4 regions of the Paenarthrobacter sp. NPDC092416 genome follow, and region 4 is predicted to be linked to each of the others. Evidence: riboswitches for the same ligand, from Rfam matches in the RefSeq annotation. Region 4 holds a riboswitch; each other region holds the start of a gene.
The links. Region 4 has a riboswitch for cyclic di-AMP ahead of ACIQC5_RS20045 (M23 family metallopeptidase). Riboswitches for the same ligand answer to the same signal wherever they lie in the genome.
Positions count from the first base shown of each region.

Region 1: it holds a riboswitch for cyclic di-AMP, as region 4 does, so the genes downstream of both, ACIQC5_RS16760 (hypothetical protein) here and ACIQC5_RS20045 (M23 family metallopeptidase) in region 4, are expected to answer to the same signal.
Region 2: it holds a riboswitch for cyclic di-AMP, as region 4 does, so the genes downstream of both, ACIQC5_RS09030 (NlpC/P60 family protein) here and ACIQC5_RS20045 (M23 family metallopeptidase) in region 4, are expected to answer to the same signal.
Region 3: it holds a riboswitch for cyclic di-AMP, as region 4 does, so the genes downstream of both, ACIQC5_RS17760 (hypothetical protein) here and ACIQC5_RS20045 (M23 family metallopeptidase) in region 4, are expected to answer to the same signal.

Region 1 covers NZ_JBIVQG010000009.1:82,946-85,137, reverse strand. The annotation lists gene ACIQC5_RS16765 (ATP-binding protein) at 1-834, shown strand, start outside; cyclic di-AMP (ydaO/yuaA leader) riboswitch at 944-1,128, shown strand; gene ACIQC5_RS16760 (hypothetical protein) at 1,132-1,947, shown strand; gene ACIQC5_RS16755 (glycosyltransferase) at 2,176-2,192, shown strand, end outside.
Region 2 covers NZ_JBIVQG010000003.1:269,907-272,098, forward strand. The annotation lists gene ACIQC5_RS09025 (FAD-binding protein) at 1-294, shown strand, start outside; gene ACIQC5_RS09030 (NlpC/P60 family protein) at 480-1,235, opposite strand; cyclic di-AMP (ydaO/yuaA leader) riboswitch at 1,239-1,432, opposite strand; gene ACIQC5_RS09035 (copper resistance protein CopC) at 1,582-2,192, opposite strand, start outside.
Region 3 covers NZ_JBIVQG010000010.1:111,510-113,701, reverse strand. The annotation lists gene ACIQC5_RS17765 (ATP-dependent DNA ligase) at 1-890, opposite strand, end outside; cyclic di-AMP (ydaO/yuaA leader) riboswitch at 1,122-1,270, shown strand; gene ACIQC5_RS17760 (hypothetical protein) at 1,276-2,192, shown strand, end outside.
Region 4 covers NZ_JBIVQG010000013.1:82,934-85,125, forward strand. The annotation lists gene ACIQC5_RS20040 (SURF1 family protein) at 1-435, shown strand, start outside; cyclic di-AMP (ydaO/yuaA leader) riboswitch at 842-1,015, shown strand; gene ACIQC5_RS20045 (M23 family metallopeptidase) at 1,197-1,841, shown strand; gene ACIQC5_RS20050 (TrkH family potassium uptake protein) at 1,902-2,192, opposite strand, start outside.

The DNA of each region.
Region 1 (2,192 bases), on a different contig from region 4:
CTGCCCCTCGACGCCGGTGAGGTGGCACTCGCGGTGCGGGTACCGGCGTCGGCGTCGCATCCCGGCACCGAGGTGGGCAGCGTTGGCCATGCCCTGAACCAGATGCTCAACAACGTCTCCAGCGCCCTGGAAGCCCGGCAGGAAAGCGAGACCAAAGTCCGTCAGTTCGTCGCGGACGCTTCGCACGAGCTCCGGACCCCGCTGACCGCCATTCGCGGTTACACCGAGTTGCTCCGCATGACCGAGAACTTCACCGACGATGGACGGAAGTCGCTGGCCCGGGTACAAAGCCAGTCCGAGCGCATGACCACCCTGGTTGAAGACCTTCTGCTGCTGGCAAGGCTTGACGAGGGCCAGCCCTTGAAGGTGGGAGACGTGGACCTGACGCAACTGGTGATCGAGACCGTGAGCGACGAAAAGGTCATGGCTCCGGACCACATCTGGCAATTGCAGTTGCCTGACGAGCCTGTCACGGTGCGCGGCGATTCGGCGCAGTTGCATCAAGTGCTGGCAAACCTTCTGTCCAACGCCCGCAAACATACCGAGGCCGGCACCACCGTGGTCACGGGTGTCATGCTCTCTGCAGACGGCAGCGCAGTAGTCACGGTGACCGACAACGGACCTGGCATTCCTGCCGATTTCCAGGGCCGGATCTTCTCGCGTTTTGCCCGTGCTGACGTGGCAAGATCGGGGTCGGAAGGGACCTCTGGGCTAGGCCTTTCCATTGTGGAGTCCATCGTCGAGGCACACGGCGGAAGCGTCGAGGTTACGTCCAAGCCAGGACGTACAGAATTCGCCCTTCGCCTCCCCACAGTAGCCAACCAGCACATATAACGAATCAGGCAAGGCGACGCACCGGCCTCGTGATCTCTGTTACCTAAATGTGACTTAAGCCAAAACCTCCTGTACCGTCGAAAGGGTGGGTCGCCCCTAACTGACCCACACCCGGGATGCGCCGAGCTCTGCCACTTCCCGGAGTTCCGTTCTCATTCGAGGCAGAGACGGGGGACCCAGAGTCTCCGGGCCAGGCATTTTTGCCGCCCTTGGGGTGAAGCCGCAGCTACACGCGCGGCCGGATGACCTCATCCGAACCCGACAGCTAACTCCGCAGGCGCTGAGAGGTAATCACACATGTCTGAATTCAAGGATCAGACGCGCCATTCCGCGCGTCACCGCGACGAACACCATGCTCCCCTGACCAAGTCACAGACCGTTCTGAAGAACGCCGCACGCCAAGGCAAGTCCGGACACCGCATGTCGGTTGTCGCCGGCGTCGTAGCTGCCGCTTTGGGTGTCGCTTCGCTTGGGCAAGCTGCCAGCGCGTTCAATGCGCCGGAGATCAGCCAGGTGTCCTCCACCCAGGCCAACGCCCAAATCGATAGCCGGGCCCAGGAAAATGCCGCTGCTGAAGCCGCAGCTCAGGCCGAAGCAGCACAGCAGGCCGCTGCTGAGAAGGCCACTGCCGCTAAGGCCGCCGCAGAAAAGGCCGCCGCTGACCAGGCCGCAGCCGCTAAGGCCGCCGCAGAAAAGGCGGCCGCTGACCAGGCCGCAGCGGAGAAGGCTGCCGCAGAGCAGGCCGCCGCGGCCAAGGCTGCCGAAGCTGCCGCCGCAGCGGCAGCTGCCGCTCCCAAGGCAGTGGACGATCCCGCAGCCGCGAAGGCATACGCCGCGAGCATTCTGGCCAACTATGGTTGGGGCTCGGGCGAAATGACAGCCCTGAACACCCTCTGGGAGAAGGAATCCAACTGGAAGACCACTGCGCTGAACACCTCCAGCGGCGCTTACGGCATCGTTCAGTCGCTGCCGGCCTCCAAGATGGCCACCGCCGGCGCTGACTGGGAGACCAACTACCAGACGCAGATCAAGTGGGGCTTGAACTACATCAAGGAACGCTACGGCTCCCCTTCGGCCGCCCTGGCCTTCCACTTGGCAAACAACTGGTACTAAGCCGGCACCAGCTTGGAGGTTTGAGCCCACCCCAGCGGGCTCAACTCGCCGCACAGCCTGACAGCCGCTCCGGTTCCCGCCGTCCGCACCAGTACCAACTGGTGCGGACGGCGGGAAACGGGGCGGCTTTCGCGTTGTCCAACACGGCCAGGCACACGCCCCCAGTTACACAGTCGCATCACAGCTTCCGCCTAAAGCCCTCAAATTTGGCGGCCGCACGCTGGATTCATGACGCTCACAGATCC
Region 2 (2,192 bases), on a different contig from region 4:
GTGGCAGGCTCCCGGCAGTGGGCCGTCCACACGGCCACGGGCGTCCTCTTGGCCGACCACATCGTGGTGACGCGCTGCGCCCAAAGCCAGTTGCGCCGGATGCTCGCCGAACTTGGCATTTCGATAGGCCAGAATCTTGCGGCAGCCATGCGCGCCGTCGGGATGCACCTGGTGGGTGTCGGGGAACTCATTACCCCCACACCGAAGGAAGTTCTCCGGCAGGCAAAGGCGGTCGGGCAGGCTATTTCCACCAGGGTGGCGCTCCCGGCAGGCCCGGGGATCGCGATCGCTTAGCGTTTCAACTGCCGCGAATCGCATAGTTTTTTCCAGCGCCACAGTCAGCCGATTTTAAGCGCAAAGGCCGGTGCCCTCGACGACATAAGTCCTCGAAGGCACCGGCCTTCAGTTAAAACTTGGCATAGCCAATGCACGGTGGAGCCAGTGTGCATGGTCGAGCCAATGCGCGGTGAAGCTACAGCTTATGCGCCTGCACGTACGTACGTGATGGGGCCAGTGGCGGTGAGCCAGCTGATGGGGTGGATACCCGTCTGGTTCCCGTTGATGCCACCGCTGATGGCCTGGCCGTTGCCGATGTAGATGGCTACGTGGCCGGACTGGACGATCATGTCACCGGGCTGGGGGTCGCTGACAACCTTGCCGTAGTTCATGAACTGCATGGGACCGAGGTCGCCAACCGGGATACCGGCCGAGCCGAGGGCCCTTTCGACCATGGCGGTGCAGTCCTGGAAGATGCCGATCTGGGCGTATGCCGAGGCGACCATGGCTGCGTTGATGCCGCCGACAGCCGGAGCTGCAGCAGGAGCCGTGGCGGCCGGAGCGGGTGCTGCAGCCTGAACGGTAGCAGTTGCGGCAGCCGTCTTGGCAACGGGAGCCGCTGCGACGGGAGCCGGCTTCTCGATGACCGGAGCCGCTACGGAAGCAACTGCGGGACGCTCGAAGTTGACGGTGGCAGTGGATGCTGCGGTGACAACCTGGTTGGGGGTTTCCGCAACGGTCTCGGCAACGGTTGCGGGGCTGGAGTCGCGCTGAACCGGGGTTTCAGCAGCGTGTGCAGCAATGGAACCGGTCAGGACGAGGCCCGAAGCTGCAGCGATCACAGCGGCCTGGCGACCTGCGCCGGAGGCGTTGCTGGCAACAGCCTTGGAGATGGAGATGAACGGATTAGGACGTACGCTGTCCGCCTTACGACGGCCGCGAAGAATGCGTGAAGACATGAAGTAGCCTCTCCCGATGCCTGCGAGGTTAGCTGTCGGATTCGGATGGGAGTCACCCGGCCACTATCACCACCGCTGTCAGCGGAAAGCTTCGTGGCTTCACCCCAAGACACGCTCGAAAGCGGTCCAAAATGGGTTCCCTGTCTCTGCCGTAGGTTTGTCTGCGAACGGATTCCGGACTGCGGCAGAGCTAGGCAATCAGGCCGGAAGTGCCCGGTTCATGGAACAGGCACAGATACAACGGTACGTGATGATCACTTCAAAGTCACATTTGAGTAACGAGAAGTTAAGATTGGGCGTGTCTTGGTGATCATTCTGAGACCTTCACGAGTAGGCCCGCAGGCCGCTATTCGGCGGGGTTTTCACCTTCTGAATCGCCGGTTGCCGCGAGTTTCTTACGGGCAGTGACACCGAGGAAGATCAGCAGGCCCAAGGCGACCACTGCGAAGCCGACGATGCTCCACGGGAACGGCTGTGAAGCGTCCGTTGCCGGTTCGTTATTTCCCGTCCCCGGCGCCGCTGTGCCCGCCGTCGGGACGCTCGCCGACGACGCCGAAGCAGACGGTGACGCAGCCCCCGAGCCGGTGCCCGCCGTCGTGCTTCCTGCAGTGGCGGTGAACGTAAAGGTGCCTTCGATGGGGTGCGAGTCGGAGCTGACCACGCGCCACACAACAGTGAATTCGCCCGCCGGAGCGCCTGGGCGGAGCTTCTGCGTCACCACGTTGTCCACGATCTCGACGGCGCCGTCCGCCCAGTTTTCGCCGCCAGCCGTAACAGTGACGCCCGAGCCGATAGCCAGCGGGCGGTTGCTGAACGTAATCGATACCGACGCCGGTACTTCCGCCACTGTGGCACCGTTCGCCGGAGCCGTGGACTCGGCGACGTCGTGGGCAGACGCCGGAGCGGCAGCAAACAGCACCGCGGTTGCGAAGGTGAGAGCGGCGACTATGGCGGCCA
Region 3 (2,192 bases), on a different contig from region 4:
ACAAAGGAGAAATCTTTGCCGCCGCTCCACCTGCTCTGCGCCCCCGGCATTCGGGACCCGGCAGTTGTCGCTTCTGACTGGTTGGCCCACTGACCCCAGGGATGTTCGCTGAGCTCGATGTGGTACGGCTCCAGTTCGGCCACGAGACTCTCCCTGCGGGCCATTGGGAAAGACGCCACCACCCCCACATGCTGCAGTCGACCGCCATCGTCATAAAGACCGAGCAGCATCGAGCCCACAACCTGGGCAGTCTTGTGCCACCGGAATCCCGACACCACGCAATCCGCCGTGCGCTCGTGCTTGGTCTTGAACATCACGCGCTTATTGGGCTGATACGTCCCGTCCAAGGGTTTGGACAGCACGCCATCCAGCCCGGCGCCCTCCAGTTGCACGAACCACTCCTGCGCCTTATCAAGATCCGCTACTGCGGGCGTCACATATACGGGCGGCTCCGCCTTGGCGAGGGCACGCTCCAAGGTGGCACGGCGCTCCGAAAACGGCCTGTCCATGAGGTTCTGATCTCCCAAGGCAAGGAGGTCGAAGGCGATCATGGAGGACGGCGTTTTCTCCGCAAGCATTCGGACACGGCTGTCGGCGGGATGAATGCGCTGCTGAAGCCCTTCGAAGTCCAGCCTGTTGTCCGCGATCAGGACAATTTCGCCGTCGATCACGCATTTGTCCGGCAGGTTCCTCCGGAGCGCCTCCACGAGTTCAGGGAAGTAACGGGTCATCGGCTTCTCGTTGCGGCTACCCAGGATGATCTCGTCACCGTCCTTGAAGACGATGGTCCTGAAGCCGTCCCACTTGGGCTCATGGTGACCAACATCAGGGATTGAGGGAACAGACTTGGCGAGCATGGGCGAGATCGGCGGCATCACTGGCAGGTCCATACGACAATGTCTACCTGCCGGTGCACGCCGAAGCTAGTCTTGGCGTTGGATATCTTGGCCAGAGTCCCAGATCCCGCACGAACCCCGTAGCCTAGGTCCTCAGCGCCACACGCTCCGACAGGCCTCCCGCCCGTTACGTAAACGTGACTTTGACGGCGGCCTCCTGTAACGTCGAAGAGCGACCCAACCCCAACTGGGCCGTTTCCGGGATGACGCCGAGCTCTGCCGCATCCCGGAGTTCCGCCAGACCCGCGGCAGAGACGGGGGACCCAGAGTTCCCGGGCCTGCATCTCCACAGGCCCTCGGGGTGAAGCCGCCATGTGCGGCCGGACGGCCTCGTCCGAACCCGACAGCTAACCTCGAAGGCGTTGAGAGGCAAACCACCATGTCCGCATCCATGGATCAGCCGCGCCGCGCCCAAGTGGCCAGCGAGCGCACCAAGCCAACCGGACGCCGCCGCGCCGAATTCAGCGCAGCCGTCACCTCCACATCTACTCCGGACACACCTGCTCCGGAACAGACAAGTACGACGCCGGAACCCGCCACTGAGGCCACGCCCACCATCGCGGCCCCCACCACGCGCGCGGCCGCACGCGCCGCCGAACGTGAGCGCATCGCACGGGCGGTGATTGACCCCGAGCCCAGCGCACCAGCCGAACCCGCGACGGCGGCCATCCCCATCGTCAAGGCCGCCGAAGAGCAGACGCCGACTCCGCAGCCGGTCACTACGGAAATTCCCGCTGTGGCTCCTGCTGCTGAGGAGGACCGCGTTTCCGAACCCGCGACGACCGCGATCCCAGTGATGGCACCTGCGGCAGAGCCGGCCACGGCGGCCATCCCGACGGTCTCGGCACCTGCCACACCGTCTCCGGCCCGGGCCACTTCACCCGCGCAGGTTGCTGCGGCCGCGACTGCCGCCGCCGCACTCGCGAGCCGGGAGTCCGATGAGCCGAATGCGCCGGAGCAGCCCCAGGCAGCCGAGATGCCTACTCGGAGGGCAGCTGCACAAGTGACCTCGCAATCAGCCACCTCGCAATCAGCGGCCACCAAGGCCGGCTTTGGCGCGGCGTCCTTTGCTGCTTCGCCGTTCAGCCGGGAGCCCTTGGCCGTTCTGAAGAAAGCCGCAACCGTTCGCGCCGTAAGCCAGCGGATGGCAGTTGTCGCCGGAGCCCTGGGCCTGGTTCTGACTGCCGGTTCGCTCGGCCAAGCCCTGGAATTGCCGTTCTTCGGCCAGGAAACACAGACCCCGCAGGCCAAGGACAGCAGTTCCGGCGAGTCCGAGGTTCCGTCCACTGCGGCCAG
Region 4 (2,192 bases):
GAGGTTACGGCGGTCATCAGGATCAAACCGTCCGAGCCCGATCTTGGCCGTGACGCGCCAGAGGGCCAGCTGGCCAGCATCGACCTGTCCAACTACGGCAAGCAACTGGACTACCCGCTCATGACGGGCAGCTACGGGGTGATGTCCTCGGAGTCCCCACAGCCGGTCATTACCCCCCAGCAGCTCGCCGCACCGGCCGTGAAGGAAGGGTCGAACCTCTCCTACGCCCTGCAGTGGATCACCTTCGGGATCCTGGCATTCGTCGGCTTCGGATACATGGCACGGCAACAGGCCCGGATCGGGCGCGAGGAACGCAACATGCCGGACGACATGGCGGACCCGGCTGAAGCCGTTCAGGAGGCCCGGGCGCCATCCCGGCGTAAACGCTCCGGGTCCGAAGAAGAAGACGCTCTTCTGGACTCCATGGGACTCTGACACCCCGGTCATGGCAGGACGACACTGGCATCGCGGCGATGGGGTCACCGAGTGTGCACGGTTGGGTGTCCGGGTCCATCCGGTAGCGCAGAAAGAAGCGCGTGTTGGCGAGGAAACACCACGATGCTGAAGCTGAGCCCGGCCGCGACATAAGGGATCCGGGGGCGGCACGGCCCCGGGGCCGGAACCATCCGGAGGTGGAGTGCGTTGATGCCATTAGCTGCTTATCTGAAGACACGCCCATATGTTGTAGGGCTGGGCTGAGGAAAGCACCCCCGGGCAGGGAACCAGCGCCCGAGGCCGCGCGCGCCGTGTCACGAAATTGTAACGATCACGCTTTGCGGCTACTATTGGTTCAGGTTTTTCTGTACTAAAACCCTTGATGCCGCACGCTCAGCCCCGCCGGCGGCATCAAACGACTATCACTTTTCACGGCGGGGGTGGAGGACCCAGAATCGGCAGCCAGTCTGCCTTGGGGTGAAGCCGCAATGTCGGTGGTCAGATGGCCGCCGGGGGCGCGGCCGGGCATTTTCCTTGGCCCGAACCCGACAGCTAACTTCGCAGGCGACCGAAAGGATCCCCCTTTGACTTCCTCATCCCCCCATGGCCGGCGCCGAAAACCAACCTCCGGCCCCTTCCCCCGCACGTCCGCCCCGACAACTTCCCGGGCTAAGCCGCAGCACCGGGGTGTGCCAGCTGCCGGGTCGGGCGGGAGTCGGCGCAAACAGGTCACGGCAGCCGCCACGCTGAGCGTCGCCGCGATGTTGACCGCCGCACTCACCGCAGCCCATGCCGGACCGGCCCCCACCGGCACCGGTCCGGCCGTGCAAGCCGCAGCGACAAAAGCTTCCATTGCACCGGTTCAGGCCTCTGCCGGAGCATCCATCAGCTATGAACGGCCGGCTGTCACCACCGAGCAGGCACCGTTGCCCGTGCCGGCCAAGACCCAGGTTGCCGCCGCGGCAGCTCCGAAGGCTGTCGCTGCCGCACCGGCCGCTGCTGCACCCGCTGCTTCCTCCGCCCGGCTCGGCGCACCGCTGGCCAGCATGTCGGTCACTTCGCCGTTCGGTATCCGCTCCAGCCCGATCAGCGGCTCCGGGGAACTGCATACCGGTCTTGACCTCGTGGCAGCGTGCCAGACAGCGGTGTTCTCCGCCGGCGCTGGAAAGGTCGTGGAGGCCGGCTGGTCGGCCTATGGCGGAGGAAACAGGATTGTCGTGGACCACGGCAACGGCTTGAAGAGTACCTATAACCATTTGGCGTCCATCGAAACCTCTGTCGGGGCGACCGTGGCCGCCGGCCAGCGGCTTGCCGCGGCCGGGACCACCGGAGCCTCCACCGGCTGCCACCTGCACTTCGAGGTGCTCCTGAACGGTCAGACCGTGAACCCGCAAGGCTGGATGTGATCACGGAGGCGCCACACCTCACCTCGAAGAGGCGCATCTTGTCGATCGAAGGGCGCGCGGCTAACCGATGATCGGTCGCTCTTCGGGATAGTGGTACAGCTGGCTGCGCTGGCGCAGGGCCAGCGCAGCGGCCAGGGTCACGGTGCCGACACGGCCGGCAAACATCAGCGCCGATAGCACATACACCCCGGATGGCGGCAGTTCGGCACTGAGGTTGGTGCTCAGTCCCACGGTGGCGAAGGCCGAGATGGTTTCGAACAATACCCGGTCCAGGGAGGCCCCGCTGATCTGCAGGAGCAGGAAGGCGGCGACGGACACGAGCGTGGCGCCAGCGACGATCACCGAGATGGC